Regions from separate parts of the Alteromonas sp. 4NH20-0104 genome, predicted to be linked through region 3. Evidence: predicted binding sites of a transcription regulator. Region 3 holds the regulator's gene; each other region holds the start of a gene.
The links. The regulator FliA, encoded in region 3, starts transcription of late flagellar genes. The targets are predictions, from matches to a motif close to CTAAAGNTNNNNNNNNNNNNGCCGATA.
Positions count from the first base shown of each region.

Region 1 (5,327 bases), on a different contig from region 3:
GTCGGTGATGGCGCAGTATTACTGTAGCGTTCAGCCCGTACTCAATGTACCGCCGGGTGCTTTTGTTCCGCCGCCCAAAGTGGAGTCTGCAGTGGTCCGCCTGACCCCCCATCGCACCCCGGTGGTTAAGGTCAGTGAAGTAAAAATGCTTGAACGTGTTTGCACGATGGCGTTTAATCAACGTAGAAAGACCATACGTAATAGTCTGAAAGACTGTATTAACGAAGCACAGTTAGAAGCGCTTGGCCTTGATCCAACCCGACGGGCTGAGACACTGTCGCTCGATGATTTTGCAACCGTTGCGAATTGGGTGAGTGAACATGACAGCACCGAAGACCGAAAATAATCCGGCCGAACTGGTTACCGTTCGGGTAGTCACGCGGCATTTGCCTGAACATTTACCCTCAGACAGTGACAAGTACGCCTTTGCGTATCAGATTACCGTAATGAATCATAATAGCTTTGCGGTGATACTGACTCACCGCTACTGGCTGGTAACTGATGCTAACGGCAAACAAACTGAAGTCAGCGGTGAAGGTGTGGTTGGCAAACAGCCTACCATTGAACCCGGTGACAGTTTTCAGTACACCAGTGGCTCCGTTATCGACACGGAAGTAGGCACTATGCAAGGGTATTACGACATGAAAACCGCTGATGGCGATGTATTCAGAGTGCCCATTGAGCCATTTCGCCTCGCGCTACCTAATATCATCAACTAATCTACTGATATGGCATCATACGTAATTGGCGACATTCAGGGATGTTACGCCGGGCTTCGCCGTTTGCTCGACAGCATCAGTTTTGAACCTGGCCGCGATAACCTTTATGCGGTGGGCGATCTCATTGCCCGCGGTGAAGACTCGCTGAGTACACTGCGTTATCTGCGCTCACTAGGCAGCAGTTTCTATAGTGTTCTGGGCAATCATGATCTGCATTTTCTGGCCGTTTCTCAGGGCATTAAGAATCCCAAGCGCAGCGATAACCTGGAACCTTTAATAAAAGCTCCGGACATGGCGGCGCTGACCGACTGGCTCAGGCAATGGCCACTAGCCATGGCTCTGGATGCACAGCACACCATGGTCCATGCCGGTTTATACCCGGGCTGGTCGACAACGCAGCTCATTGCTTACAGTAAAGAAATCAGCGATGAGCTAAAAAGTGTTAAGTGGCGGCAACTGCTCGAAAACATGTACGGCGATGGCCCGCCCAAATGGAACCAGAAACTCAGCGGTAAACAGCGCCAACGCTTTATTATCAACGCCACCACCCGCATGCGCTTTGTGCGCCCTTCGCTGGCGTTAAATCTTACCGAAAAATCAGCTCCCAAAGATGCACCTACTTCATTGCGCCCTTGGTTTGACGTGTCTAATCAGCAGCTGCAAGCCAATGAAACCATTTTGTTTGGCCACTGGGCTGCCCTGCAGGGAAAAACCTCTTCTGCGCAATTCATTGCTTTGGATACCGGCTACGTGTGGGGAAATACCATGACCCTGTGGCATAAGGAATCCGGCGAATACATTTCTGTATCAGCGTAATCGTCTGTCACCGACTATAATAATGGGCAACCATTAACAAAATCATTTAACTATTGGCCATTACGACCGATAAAAACACCAGGATTGATATAAAAATCCGCTGAAAAAGTTCTAATACTTTTGTATCAGTTTTAAAAGATTGGTATAACTAAACTTGCGGGAGGAAACAGCTCTCCTGTTACAGATTACCCGGTTTTATTGCGTGCTTTGAGGGGATGCAACGCTGCAATACCAAAGAAACCGGTTAACACCAGACTCCGAACAGGCACAGTTCATATTTGTTTGGAATACCAAAACTATAATAATGCTCTGGGAGCTACAATGAATTTAACGGTAAAAGCGCGGGTTATTCTCGGCTTCTTCACGATAAGTGTGCTGCTGCTAATCATCAGCGGAGTGTCTCTGTTTAATCTGCGTTCATTACAAAATGATGTAGGCGAAGTAAATACGGTGGCAGTCCCCACAGTAATCGGCAGTAATACGCTTAAAGCCTCATTTCTGAACATGGGGCGTTTGGTTTTCGAAGCTTATGTGTCTGATGAACTCTCAACAGTTAACGAAAAGCAAACACAGTTCCAGGAAGCCAGTCAGAACTTTACCAATGCCTATAAAGCCCTGGCAACAACGGTAAAAAACGATCCCAAACTCAGTGCCGCTTTACAGAATGTAAACGGTATCTCACAGGATTACCTGTCTACGGTTAACGGCTTGTATGCCAGCCACAACAACTATTTATCCCGCCGTAATGATGTGGAAAACCGTTTGATGGATTTGGAAGATAACGCCGATGACGCTTCCACCTACCTTCTTGATTTCAGTGATTTAAGGGAAGTACAAAGCAATACTAATCTGCGTCGCGCTTCCGAGCTCGGTGGCGAACTGGAAACCCGTTTGCTGACACTCATTACGGTTACTTCAGATTACATCAAAACCCAGACACTGGTGCGTGCTGATACGCTTGGTAACGAAGTGCAGTTCGCCGTGGATGCGATTCACGAACAACTTGATGCCATGCTGAGTGCAGCCAATGGCCAGGACTCGTCTGGTACACTGGAAGAAGTAGAATCCCTGGTAGACGACGCTATCGATGCCGTAACGGGCAGTGACGGTGTGGTGCAACTGCATGTTTCACGTTTGGAACTGCGCAACCAAACCGAAAAAGCCCTGGGCAAATCTGAAGAGATGGCGGCCAGTGCCGTAGGCGAACTTGAGCAGTTACTGAATCTGACCAATGCCAAAGTGAAAACGCTGGAAGAACAGGTTACCAGCAACGTCAGCTTTGGTACCACGCTGGTACTGGTTATTGTAGTAGCCTCGCTGGCCATTGCGTTCCTGACCGGTTACAAAACCGTTAACGCGATTACGGTGCCGCTTAAGAAAGTCAACGACCTGCTGAATATCGCCTCCTCTGGCGATCTGACCCATAACCTCGACGACTCCAGTCAGGATGAGTTTGGGCAGTTAGCGAAAAACTGTAATAAGCTGATACTCAGTCTGAAAGAGCTGATCCGCGGCATTAATGTGCGCGCAGAGCAGCTGGCGGCGGCATCGGAGCAAACTTCAGCGGTTACCACGCAAACCACCAAATCGATTCAGGATCAGAAAGCACAAATCGGTCTGGTGGCTACGGCGACCACTGAGATGCATTCCACTTCACAGATGGTCTCGCAAAATGCCGAAGATACCTTGCTGGAAATCCGCAATGCGGATCAGGAATCGAACAAGGTACGCGATATTTCACTGGAGAACAAAGCCACCATTGAAGTACTGGCCCGCGATGTTGAAGATGCCGCTCAGGTTATTCATAAGCTTCATCAGGACAGCGCCAGCATTGGTAGCATCCTGGATGTTATCCGTGGTATCGCCGATCAAACCAACCTGCTGGCACTGAATGCGGCAATTGAGGCAGCTCGTGCCGGTGAACAAGGCCGGGGCTTTGCAGTGGTAGCAGACGAAGTGCGCACACTGGCCAGCCGAACGCAGGAGTCAACGCAGGAAATTAATGCCATGATCGAAGTCCTGCAGGAAGGGGCAGAAAAAGCCGTATCCGTTATGGACCAGGGCAAGCAACAAACCGCCAAATGTGTTGAGCAAACCGAACTGGCTACCCAGGCGCTGGATATCATATCTGAAGCCGTTAAACGTGCCCACGATGTGAGCAGTCAGATTGAACAATCGGCCCGTGAGCAAAACCTGGTATCACAGGATATCTCTGAGAAACTGGAAACCATCGTCGGTATTGCAGAAGAAACTACGGTTGGCGCACAGCAAACGTCAGATTCAAGCGAAGAAGTCGCCCGTCTCGCCGAAGAACTGCAAAGCTCAATCCGACAGTTTAAGGTGTAAAAACACTAAAGTGTTTTTACATCCCGGAAACGCCAAAGGCGTTATCCGGGATCCCCTTAACAGGCTGACTAACCTTAACATCCTAGTGTTTTTACATCCCGGAAACGCCAAAGGCGTTATCCGGGACCCCCTTCCCTGATATCGTGGGTCTAAAAAGAACGACATAAAAAGCGGGCTGTTTTAAACGAGTCACGCTGCCCAGGAGATACCGGCTCGAGGGCCGGTATGACGGTTATGAATTAAACCGCCAGTATACTCGTTATAACAAAGTACTTTTGACCTCCTCACATCCCGTCATCCCGGAATTTTCGCAGAAAATATCCGGGACCCCCTTCCCTGATATCGTGGGTCTAAAAAGAACGACATAAAGAGCGGGCTGTTTTAAATGAGTCACGCTGCCCAGGAGATACCGGCTCGAAGGCCGGTATGACGGTAATGAGTTAAACCACCAGTATGCTCGTTATAACAAAGTACTTTTGACCTCCTCACATCCCGTCATCCCGGAATTTTCGCAGAAAATATCCGGGCCCCCCTTCCCTGATATCGTGGGTCTAAAAAGAACGACATAAAGAGCGGGCTGTTTTAAACGAGTCACGCTGCCCAGGAGATACCGGCTCGAGGGCCGGTATGACGGTTATGAATTAAACCGCCAGTATGCTCGTTATAACAAAGTACTTTTGACCTCCTCACATCCCGTCATCCCGGAATTTTCGCAGAAAATATCCGGGACCCCCTTCCCTGATATCGTGGGTCTAAAAAAAAGACATAAAGAGCGGGCTGTTTTAAATGAGTCACGCTGCTCAGGAGATACCGGCTCGAGGGCCGGTATGACGGTTATGAATTAAACCGCCAGTATGCTCGTTATAACAAAGTATATTTGACCTCCTCACATCACGTCATCCCGGAATTTTCGCAGAAAATATCCGGGACCCCCTTCCCTGATATCGTGGGTCTAAAAAGAACGACATAAAAAGCGGGCTGCTTTGGGTGAGCCAGCCTGTTTAGCCGATACCGGCTAGCTTACGGCTTAATCCTCAATATTACTGCGCCAGATGCCTATAACGCTTAACCAATCGTATAATTTACACAATGTGACGCTCCATTGAACGTTATTCACTGTCTGCTTATCTTATTCAGCTCGTGTTTGAGCCAATTTATAGCTACCTTTACGCCGCTAATCAGTGCATTTACGGGTATGCAAAAACAATTACATAGCAGCCCGGCTACGCCTTTTAATCTGCCAGACATAGAGCAGAACAAGGCAAATCGGCGGCGTACCTAAAACTATTCACGCTCAGCCTGACCACTGACTAAGTACCTATTGCCTGAAAACGACCGTTATTTTTTGTTGTTCTTCTTTGAAGGGAATTTAATGTCTAGTGATACCCGAAGAGGCCGCAGGGGCCTCAAGGCAGTCGGTACCTCGTATAAACTATCGTTACTCTC
Region 1 is NZ_BAAJLP010000033.1:51,037-56,363, forward strand. It holds gene rsmA (16S rRNA (adenine(1518)-N(6)/adenine(1519)-N(6))-dimethyltransferase RsmA) at 1-346, shown strand, start outside; gene apaG (Co2+/Mg2+ efflux protein ApaG) at 321-719, shown strand; gene AC27IB_RS19630 (symmetrical bis(5'-nucleosyl)-tetraphosphatase) at 729-1,535, shown strand; gene AC27IB_RS19635 (HAMP domain-containing methyl-accepting chemotaxis protein) at 1,857-3,881, shown strand; gene AC27IB_RS19640 (TonB-dependent receptor domain-containing protein) at 5,254-5,327, shown strand, end outside.
Region 1: AC27IB_RS19635 (HAMP domain-containing methyl-accepting chemotaxis protein) is a predicted target of FliA. The motif match lies at 1,581-1,607, and genes of this name have one in related genera.

Region 2 (5,327 bases), on a different contig from region 3:
CCGTCAAATTGAAGGTGAGCTGGCGTCTTATCAGGTAGGACCCTATGCACAAAACCGACTGGGTCTGGATAGCGGATTCTCGGTTGGTGCAAACGGGTTTCCGGGATACCGACCAGAGACCTCTGGTGAGTGGCAGCGTGAAACCCGGGCGGTCTATGTTGACCTGACCGTGCCTGTGAATGAAGAATGGTTAACGACCGCCGCGTTCAGAGCGGAAGATTTTTCTGATTTTGGGACCCATGTTGACGGTAAATTGAGTGTCCGCTGGCAAGCGACTCAGGCCATAGCCTACCGCTCGTCACTTAGCACGGGGTTTAAAGCGCCTACCGTAGGCCAGAGCAATATCATTAATATCAGTACTAAGTTTGGTTTAAATGGGCTGGAAGATCAGGTGACCCTGCCGCCAACTAATATCGTAGCTACCGAATTGGGGGCTACGCCATTACTGCCTGAAGAGTCGGTGAATGTAAGCGTTGGTGTGGTCGCCAACCTTTCTTCTGACGCGCAGTTAACCATGGATTTTTATCAGATATATTTAGCGGATCGCATCAGCACAACGTCAGCCATTGCACTGAATGAAGCGAGCGTACAATTATTGCTTGAACAAGGGTTTGAAGAGGCCGCAACCTACCGTAGCGCTAAATTCTTTACCAATGATTTTGACACTCGCACCAGAGGACTGGACTTAGTATTCAACTGGCAGTTTGACGTTTACGGCTGGCAGCATCAGTTACTGGCAACGCTGAATTGGACAGACACTCAGGTGACCAGAGTGAGTGCCAGGGACTTCGAGCAAACAGAGGGCTCGATAAACCTGACCGCCCAGCGCATACGTATGCTGGAAGACAACTTACCGGCTTACCGGGCGAATGTGAGTCTGATCCAGCAACTTGGTGCACATCAGCTGGCCTGGCAACTGCATTATTATGGCGCCTTTTACGAAGATCATCTGGACGCTTCGGCCGGTTACGATATTGAGACGGCAGGACGGTTTACTCTGGATGCGCGGTGGTCGTACACCCTAACGCCTGAGTGGCAGCTAACAGTGGGCATGAATAATGTGTTTAATACTCAGCCTGAACTCAATCCGCACCGGTTTGTCGCGGGGGCAAAGTATCCGTCAACGAGTCCGGGTGGGTTTGATGGGCGTTATGGGTTTGTTGCGTTAAAAGCAGGGTGGTAAGCCGGGAGGCAATAAAAAAGGACGTTAACCAACGTCCTTAAACAAGCTTTCATTAATAATGGTGGAATCGATAACCTGTTGGGCCATTTGTATGCACTTACCACATTGCGAACCCAACTGCAGTTGTTCGCGCAGATCACGTATATTGCCAACGCCGCTGTCAGTCACAGCTTTGCGTATCGCGGTATCAGTTACACCGTAACACATGCAAACGTACATAGAACCTTAACTCCAATATCAATATGCAAATGATAATAATTGCTATTTGAGGTTATTGCAAATATTTTGTGCAGCTTTATGACGAATCCGTCATCTGGCAGGTCAATATCGGCTTATCTGGTCTGATGAGTTTAAAAAAGTCCGCAACGTCAATTGTATTTTCATTTAATGCACTCACTATATCAGGCAGCAGCAGATACTGATGTGATATAGATCACAACTACTGCTATTCACATAATGAAAATGGAGAATAGATATGAGCGTACTAGTTGGACGTCCAGCCCCGGATTTTACTGCAGCAGCCGTCTTAGGCAGTGGTGAAATTGTTGACAGCTTTACTCTGAGCGAAGCCATCAAAGGCAAAAAAGCCGTCGTCTTTTTCTATCCACTGGACTTTACCTTTGTATGTCCGTCAGAACTGATTGCTTTTGATAAGCGTTACGAAGAATTCACTAAGCGTGGTGTTGAGGTTATCGGTGTGTCTATCGATTCTCAGTTCTCGCACAACGCATGGCGTAATACACCTGTAAACCAAGGTGGTATTGGTCCGGTAAAATACACCCTGGTTGCTGATACCAAGCATGAAATTTGTCAGGCCTACGACGTTGAGCATCCTGAAGCGGGTGTGGCTTTCCGTGGTTCTTTCCTGATCGACAAAGAAGGTCAGGTTCGCCATCAGGTAGTTAACGATCTGCCTTTAGGTCGTAATATCGACGAAATGCTGCGCATGGTTGACGCACTGGATTTCCACGAAGAGCACGGTGAAGTATGTCCGGCTGGCTGGACTGAAGGTAAAGCCGGTATGGACGCAAGCCCTGAAGGTGTTGCTAAGTACCTGGCTGAGAAATCAGAAGAGCTTTAATCGCGTTTTTGAAATGAAAAGAGGCACTTCGGTGCCTCTTTTTTTTGCTTTAATTTTTACGCCCAGGGGGGGCCTGACCAGGTTATAGCGTTAATTGTTAAACTTAGTTTTCGTTAGGTGCGGACAATGGCCAACCGCCCAGACTGGCGTAGCGATTAACGATATAGCAGAACAATTCGGCGGTTCTTTCGGCATCATAAAGGGCGGAATGAGCTTCATTCTGATCAAAGCTTATACCAGCGGCCTGACAGGCTTTTACCAGAACAGTCTGACCTAAGGCGAGCCCGGCAAGGGTAGTGGTATCAAACGATACAAACGGGTGAAACGGCGTGCGTTTTATATTACAACGCTCAATTGCGGCATTCACAAAGCTCTGATCAAAGGTGGCGTTGTGTGCCACTATCACACTGCGCTGACAGTCCGCTTCCTTTTGCAGTTTACGTACGTGTTTACACAGCCCTTTCATGGCTTCATCTTCACTGATGGCACCACGTAAGGCACAGTCCGGGTCGATACCATTAAAATCAAGCGCTGCCTGTTCTAAATTGGCCCCTTCAAAAGGGGTCACGTGTGCATGGTAGGTAGCAGCAGGGGCTAACATGCCCTCACTGTCCATGCTTAGAGTGACTGCGGCAATTTCTAACAGCGCGTCGGTGGTTGCATTAAAGCCTGCTGTTTCGACATCAATGATGACCGGGAAATAGCCTCTGAAGCGTTGTGACAGTGGGGGAATAGTTTGTGGCATATCACTCTGTATCTGGTGGTTGAATAGTAAACCTGACGGTTAGTGGTGAGCAGACTCGTTGATGGATAAATCAAAGAGTGTTCTCATCAGGGGGAGAATTATGTCAATATTAGCGCTGAGTATCTACCCGGTGCTAAACTTTTATTGTTCGTTGACGATAAGATAGAGACGAAGGTTTACAGGTTTATCGATTACTGAGGCTATACATGTTGAAATCGGTTTCGCTAATTTCATTTTCCATTGCTTTGCTGGGGATGGGCGCCAGCTCGGCTCAGGCATCATTGCGTCAGTACCATTCAACGGTAGAAAGCTCACAGTGGCAGCTCAGCAGGAGTTCTAGACTCAGCTGTACGCTTAGCCATACTTTGCCCGGTTATGGGGAAGCGCAGTTCACCAGTGAAGCGTCCAAACAACTCAATATGGAATTTGTGCTGGATATGAATCTGTTGCCCAAGAAGTTTGGCACGGCAGCGGTTTATGCCGTCCCGCCGAAATGGATGCCCGGTGTCAGGGCGCGACAAATTGCCGACATGACATTGCGTACTCAGTACGATGGTGATTTACCCGAAGAGACCGCCTGGACCATGCTCAGTGAGCTGGAAAAAGGCTTTTGGCCAACCATTTATTATCAGGACTGGTACAACCCGAATGACGAAGTTGCAGTGGGGTTAAATGCGAGTAATTTTGCTCCGGTGTATCAGGACTTTGTTAGTTGTGTGTCAAACCTGCTGCCGTACAGCTTTGATGATATCAGCTACACGGTACTGAGCTACGAGAAGAACAGTACCGAGCTATCACGGTATTCGAAGCGCAGGTTGGCGATGATTGGCGACTACTTGCGAGAAGATAACGAACTTGAACTGGTGCTTCTCGACGGTTACACCGACAGTTACGGTGGCTCATGGAATAACCAGCAGTTGTCGGTAAAACGAGCAAACGAAGTCAAGAAATACCTTACCGACCTCGGTGTAGGAGAGGATCGCATTGAAATCACCGGGCACGGTGAAAAACGCCATATTGCGCCCAATACTACCAGCCAGTCAAGAGCAACAAACCGTAGGGTGGTGGTCAGGATGGCAAAGTCCTGAGTCTGACGACGATTGTGAAAAGCCGCGACTGACTCTCGCGGCTTTTTTGTGTGGGTGGATTCACTGGCCTTGCAAAAAACGTTTAACCGGCGGGACCTGATCGGTAAACACACCATCGAACTGCCATTTTTTCACCATCAGCATCAACAGTTGCTCAGCGGAAATCCCTGGCGGCAAAGCATCGAGTCGAAAGGTGTATGGGTGAATCAGCAGCCCAGCCTGTTGAGCAGCCATCATCCAGTCGGTGAGCTCTGTGGTTGGCTGCCCTTGCTCGTATCGCGTGACATGACCCAGCCATGGCCCTATGCCCTGTACATATTGGGTTAACTCCTGCATGCCAGCAACTGTTTTGAGGGCATCGTAGTTGGTAGGGGTTTCATTCCAGCTGTTTTCGGCAATAAGCTGAATGAGTTTGACTCTGGCACCGAGCTCCTGACGAAGTCGTTTAATTTCTTCAAAGTCAAAACACTGGATATAGATGTTGGCAGCGGCATCATCGAGATTATGCGCACGCAATACCTTCAGCACTGCTTTACTGATATCAATTCCCTGCTCGCGGTGCCAGGCCGGCGACTTGATTTCACTGTACAAACCGACTGATTCACCGGTAGTCGTATTGAGAGAGCGAATGGTGCTGAGATGTTCAGTAAAGGTGGCAACCTTAAATTGCCCCTCACCCTGATAGCGGTTTGCATAGACTTGCTTGCCCTGGGAGTCGGTACGTTCATGTACCGTTAATAACCTGAGTTCGGCCAGAGTAAAGTCCAGCGCATAGAAACGCCCGTCTTCGCGATGACGGTCAGGGAACACGTTTGCTACATTGGTGACCGTTTCAAGATGGATATCGTGTAGCACAACCAGCTCGCCATCGCTGGTTATCACCAAATCCTGCTCGATGTAATCAGGTTGCTGAGCAAAGGCCATGGTGGTGGCTGCCAGAGTGTGTTCCGGCAGATAACCCGAAGCACCGCGGTGGGCAATAATATCAAATGCCAGGCATTGAAATGACACCAGCGTCGCCAACGATAGCAGGGCTATCGGTTTTATATCAATTTTTAACACAAACACTTACTCAGGTTGGATTAACTCAATGGCATAACCGTCGGGATCGCGCACAAAGGCAATGACGGTTTTGCCGCCTTTTACCGGACCGGGTTTACGGTAAACATCGGCACCTTGTGCCTCAAGTTGCTCGCAAAAGGCATAGATGTCTTCTACAGCGAAGGCAAC
Region 2 is NZ_BAAJLP010000022.1:81,052-86,378, forward strand. It holds gene AC27IB_RS15805 (TonB-dependent receptor domain-containing protein) at 1-1,183, shown strand, start outside; gene AC27IB_RS15810 ((2Fe-2S)-binding protein) at 1,208-1,402, opposite strand; gene AC27IB_RS15815 (peroxiredoxin) at 1,659-2,264, shown strand; gene rnt (ribonuclease T) at 2,368-3,009, opposite strand; gene AC27IB_RS15825 (flagellar protein MotY) at 3,216-4,097, shown strand; gene glpQ (glycerophosphodiester phosphodiesterase) at 4,158-5,159, opposite strand; gene gloA (lactoylglutathione lyase) at 5,166-5,327, opposite strand, start outside.
Region 2: AC27IB_RS15825 (flagellar protein MotY) is a predicted target of FliA. The motif match lies at 3,143-3,169, and genes of this name have one in related genera.

Region 3 (5,327 bases):
GCGCCGGTGAAACCGCTCGCGACCGAGGCCCCGGCAGTCAAAGAAACCTCACCATTCCCCGCAGTTGAGGAAGACGCAGAGCACAGCGGCGGTGGCAGTCTGGCGGATATCCGCGCTGAAATTGCCTCATTACGCAATGTGTTACAGTTTCAGTTAGCCGATATGCAACAGCAGCAACAGTCGCGCCTTAAGCCACAACAACGTTACCTGTTGCAGCAGCTTTGTGCGATGGGAATTAGTCAGCAACTGGCCGCACAAATGGTCACCTACACGCCGGCTGAGTGTAATGAGCGCGAGGCCTGGCTGTATCTGTTAAAACTTTTGTCCAATCGTCTGACCACCAATAACGATGATATTCTCACCCAACAGGGAGTGGTTGCTTTAGTCGGACCGACCGGTACAGGTAAAACCACTACCATTGCCAAATTGGCTGCCCGCTATGCCCAAAAGTATGGTGCCGATCAGGTAGCACTCATTACTATCGATAGCTACAGAATTGCTGCGTATGAGCAACTAGCCACCTATGGCAAAATTATTGGGTGTCCGGTTCGTAAAGCTCAATCAGGTGAACAATTGGCCGATTTACTGTTTCAGCTGCGCAACAAACGCCTGGTATTGATCGATACCGCAGGCTTTAGCCAACGCGACAGTCGTTTGATTAGCCAGCTTGCCACCTTCGGCCAGGTAAGCGGTCAGCAGGTAAAAAACTATTTAGTTGTGCAGGGTAATACGCAACAGGCTACACTTAAGCATATTATCAACGCCTATAAGAGTATTGATTTGCAAGGATGTATCATCACTAAGCTGGATGAGTGCTATAGTTTAGGGGAAGTGGTCAGCAACGTAATTGAGGCGCAATTGCCGGTCAGTTATGTTGCCGATGGCCAACAGGTGCCTGAGGATATTCACGTTGCTAATGCGAAATCTATAATCTCTTTAGCAGCAAAGCTTTATAAAAAGTATGGTTTGAATCATACTAATAGCAGTTCCGATGTAAACACAGCACAGGCAGTATGATTGAAGACCAGGCGAGTAGCTTACGAAAGATGAATCAATCACGATTAATCAAGGTAATAGCCGTTACCGGCGGTAAGGGCGGAGTAGGGAAAACTAACGTTACTCTGAATACCGCTATAGCAATGGCAAAACAAGGCAAAAAGGTCATGGTTCTGGATGCAGACCTTGGTCTGGCGAACGTAGACGTGATGCTTGGACTGCGCGTAGAGAAGAATTTGTCTCACGTGTTGTCCGGGGAATGCACGCTCGACGAAGTGCTGGTAACCGGTCCCCATGGCATTAAAATCGCCCCGGCGACTTCCGGTACCCAGTCCATGACAGAGCTGTCACCCACTCAGCATGCCGGGCTTATTCGCGCGTTCAGTGAACTGCGCTCGCAAATCGATGTGTTAATCGTCGATACGGCGGCAGGTATCTCGGATATGGTGCTCAGTTTTTCCAGGGCTTCTCAGGATATCCTGGTAGTGGTGTGTGACGAACCCACCTCACTTACCGATGCCTATGCACTGATTAAAATTCTGAACCGCGACCACGGCATTTTCCGGTTTAAGATCGTGGCCAATATGGTCCGCGATGTGCGGGAAGGGCAGGAGTTATTCAGCAAGCTTTCCAAGGTCACCGGGCGTTTTCTCGATGTGGCACTGGAATTAGTTGCCACGATTCCCTTTGATGAAAACATTCGTCGGGCGGTTCGCAAGCAAACCGCTATTGTGGATGCTTTCCCGTCATCACCGGCTTCCGTCGCGATTGGTCAGTTGGCCACCAAAGCTCTGACCTGGCCTGTCCCGGCGCAGCCCGGCGGACACCTCGAATTTTTCGTTGAGCAACTGATCGCGTCGAAGGTGGCAGGGAGATAGCGTGAATAGCAAAGCTGCAGCGTACCAACAACAAACTGATAAAGCGCAGCTGGTTGAGCGACATGCCTCTTTAGTCAAACGTATTGCTCACCATTTAATGGCGCGGCTACCAGCCAGTGTAATTGTCGATGATCTGATTCAGGCCGGTATGATTGGCCTGCTTGAGGCAGCGAAAAATTTTGACGGCAGCAAAGGTGCCAGTTTCGAAACCTTCGCCGGGATTCGGATCCGTGGTGCTATGCTGGATGAAATCCGCAAAGGCGACTGGACACCCCGGTCGGTCCACAAGAATGGCCGGGCTATTTCCGATGCCATTTCTCAGGTTGAGCGGGAAACCGGACGTGATGCGCGGGATGTCGATATTGCGGCCAAGCTCAATGTATCCTTGCCGGAATACCATCAGATGTTATCCGAGGTCAATGCCGGCAAACTGGTGGGTATTGAAGATTTAGGCGTGTCTGAAGACGTAATCGCGACGGATGAGTCGCGGGGTTCGGATTCGCCGCTGGAAGATTTAATGCAAGGTTCATTTCAAAAAGCGCTGGCGCATGCTATTACTACATTACCAGAGCGTGAAGCGATCGTACTATCCTTGTATTATGACGAAGAATTAAACCTGCGGGAAATCGGCGAGGTTCTCGAGGTAAGTGAATCACGGGTCAGTCAAATTCACAGCCAGGCGATGTTAAAATTAAAAGCGCGCATGCGGTCCTGGCAGACTGGTGAGTAACATTAACTATACTAACAATATGACTATCCTCACTGGAGGCAATTTTGGATAAGAATATGAAAATTCTCGTGGTAGACGATTTTTCTACGATGAGACGTATTATCAAAAACTTACTCAAAGATCTCGGCTTTTCCAATATTCAGGAGGCCGATGATGGAAGTACTGCACTGCCAATGTTGCAGCAAGGTGACTTTGACTTTGTGGTGACTGACTGGAATATGCCGGGCATGCAGGGTATCGATCTGCTGCGGGCAATTCGTGCAGACGATAAACTCAAGCATTTACCGGTACTGATGGTAACTGCTGAGGCGAAAAAAGAGCAAATCGTAGCGGCCGCTCAGGCGGGGGTAAACGGCTACGTAGTTAAACCGTTCACTGCCGCTACGCTAAAAGAAAAACTAGAAAAGATTTTTGAACGTTTAGGTTAATCCAGTAACGTGTTTAACCGCTGAGGACAACTGGATGACTGAAAATAAGAAAGTCCCCATTACGCTGGATGAAGCGAAGCAGTTGGTTACCTTTCTGGAAGAAGGTGATACCGATTCTGCTAATGCACTGCTTGACGCTGTCACCATGAAAGAGTCTGTCGAATTATTCGCAGAGGTGGGTAAGCTTACCCGTCAGTTACACGACTCTTTAAACAATTTTCAACTGGATGAACGGATCGCCGGTTTGGCGAACGAAGATATCCCTGATGCGCAGACCCGATTAACCTACGTTATTGAAGAAACCGAAAAAGCGGCTAATACTACAATGGATGCTGTTGAACAGAGCATGTCTATTGTTGAAACCATGAAAGGGCAATTAGACAGCCTGATGCCTGAGTGGAAAAAGTTAATGAACCGCGAGATCGAACTCGACGAATTTAAATCCATGTGTCTTGACCTGGATAAACACCTTGAATCTTCTGTGGACGATGCCGATAAGATGATGGGGCTGTTGACCGAAGTGCTTATGGCGCAAGGTTATCAGGATCTGACCGGACAGGTTATCCGTCGCGTAATAGAGTTGGTCAAAGAGGTTGAAGACAGCCTGGTTCACATGCTGACTGTGTTTGGCGGTGCAGAAGTGACCAAAGCGGCCAATTCTTCGCAGCCGAAGGCCGAAAAGGCGATTGTCGCCGAAGGGCCAATTATTGATGCCGAATCGCGTGACGATGTGGTGTCTGGCCAGGATGATGTGGATGACCTTTTATCCAGCCTGGGTTTTTAGGGGAGCGGATACATGTCTTTTGATGTCGATGAAGATATTTTGCAAGATTTCCTGGTTGAAGCCGGTGAAATTCTTGAGCAACTCCAGGAGCAGTTAGTTGATCTGGAGAACAATCCAGAGGATAAGGACCTTCTCAATGCCATATTCCGGGGCTATCACACCGTAAAAGGGGGTGCCGGATTTTTGTCACTGACCGAACTGGTTGAAATTTGCCATGGCGCTGAAAACGTCTTTGACGTAATGCGTAATGGCCAGCGCTCGCTGACCCCCGAACTCATGGATACTATTCTGCAGGCCACTGACGTGGTAGTGGATATGTTTGAAAAGGTCAAAATGCGAGAGCCGCTGGAACCGGCTAGTGCTGGGCTGGTTGAGACATTGCACAAGCTGAGTAATCCGGAAGCGCCCGGAGAAAATATTTTTGGCGACACGCAGGATGAGGCGCCGGCCGCACAACCTGAACCCGTCGAAGTCGAAGAGACGTTCGAGCTGGAAGAAGACACTGCTCAATCAGGCAATCCATCTGAACTGATTGAAGATATCACTGAAGACGAATTTGAAGCCTTGCTCGATGAGCTGCACGGCACTGGTGGTGCACCCGGCGCCGCGGCTGGCGCTGCGCCTGCCTCTCCGGCACCGGCTCCAACGCCGTCCGCCGCACCAGCTGCCAGCGGTAATGAAGACATTACTGACGATGAATTTGAAGCGCTGCTTGATGAATTACACGGTAAAGGACAGTTCAGCGGCGAGTCTCCAGCCCCTGCATCACCTGCGCCTGCCAGTCCGGCTCCGGCAGCGGAGACTGGAGGGGGGGAAGAAATCTCTGATGATGAGTTTGAAGCCCTACTGGATCAATTACACGGGCAAGGAAAAGGCCCCGGTGCGGATGCTCCTGCAGAACAAAAACCGGCTGAAAAACCGCGTGTAAAAGTTGACAATACAGCGCCGCCAGCCGCCAAAGCTGCAGCACCGGCAGCTAAACCTGCTACGCCGCCGGCTACCCCGGAAAAAGCTCAAAGCAAACCCGCGGCGCCGGCAAAAGCCGCTGAACCTGCGGCTAAAAAAGAAGAGAAAAAAGCGGGGCCTGCTGCGCCTCAGGCAGAAACCACAGTCAGGGTTGATACCCGTCGTCTTGACCAGATCATGAACATGGTCGGTGAATTGGTACTGGTGCGAAATCGTTTGTTAAGTCTGGGCATCAGCATTAACGATGAGTCAATGTCCAAGGCCATTGCTAATCTGGATGTGGTTACCGGTGACTTACAAGGTGCTGTGATGCAAACCCGCATGCAGCCCATTAAGAAAGTGTTTGGGCGCTTTCCGCGAGTCGTTCGTGACTTAGCCCGCAGCCTGAAGAAAGAAATTACCCTTGAGCTTGAAGGGGAAGAAACCGATCTGGATAAAAACCTGGTTGAGGCGCTGGCCGATCCGCTGGTTCACCTGGTGCGAAACTCGGTGGACCATGGTATCGAAATGCCCGACGACCGTCAGGCTGCCGGTAAGCCCAGAAT
Region 3 is NZ_BAAJLP010000001.1:17,101-22,427, reverse strand. It holds gene flhF (flagellar biosynthesis GTPase FlhF) at 1-1,017, shown strand, start outside; gene AC27IB_RS00095 (MinD/ParA family protein) at 1,014-1,874, shown strand; gene AC27IB_RS00090 (RNA polymerase sigma factor FliA) at 1,876-2,604, shown strand; gene cheY (chemotaxis response regulator CheY) at 2,649-3,032, shown strand; gene AC27IB_RS00080 (protein phosphatase CheZ) at 3,067-3,816, shown strand; gene AC27IB_RS00075 (chemotaxis protein CheA) at 3,829-5,327, shown strand, end outside.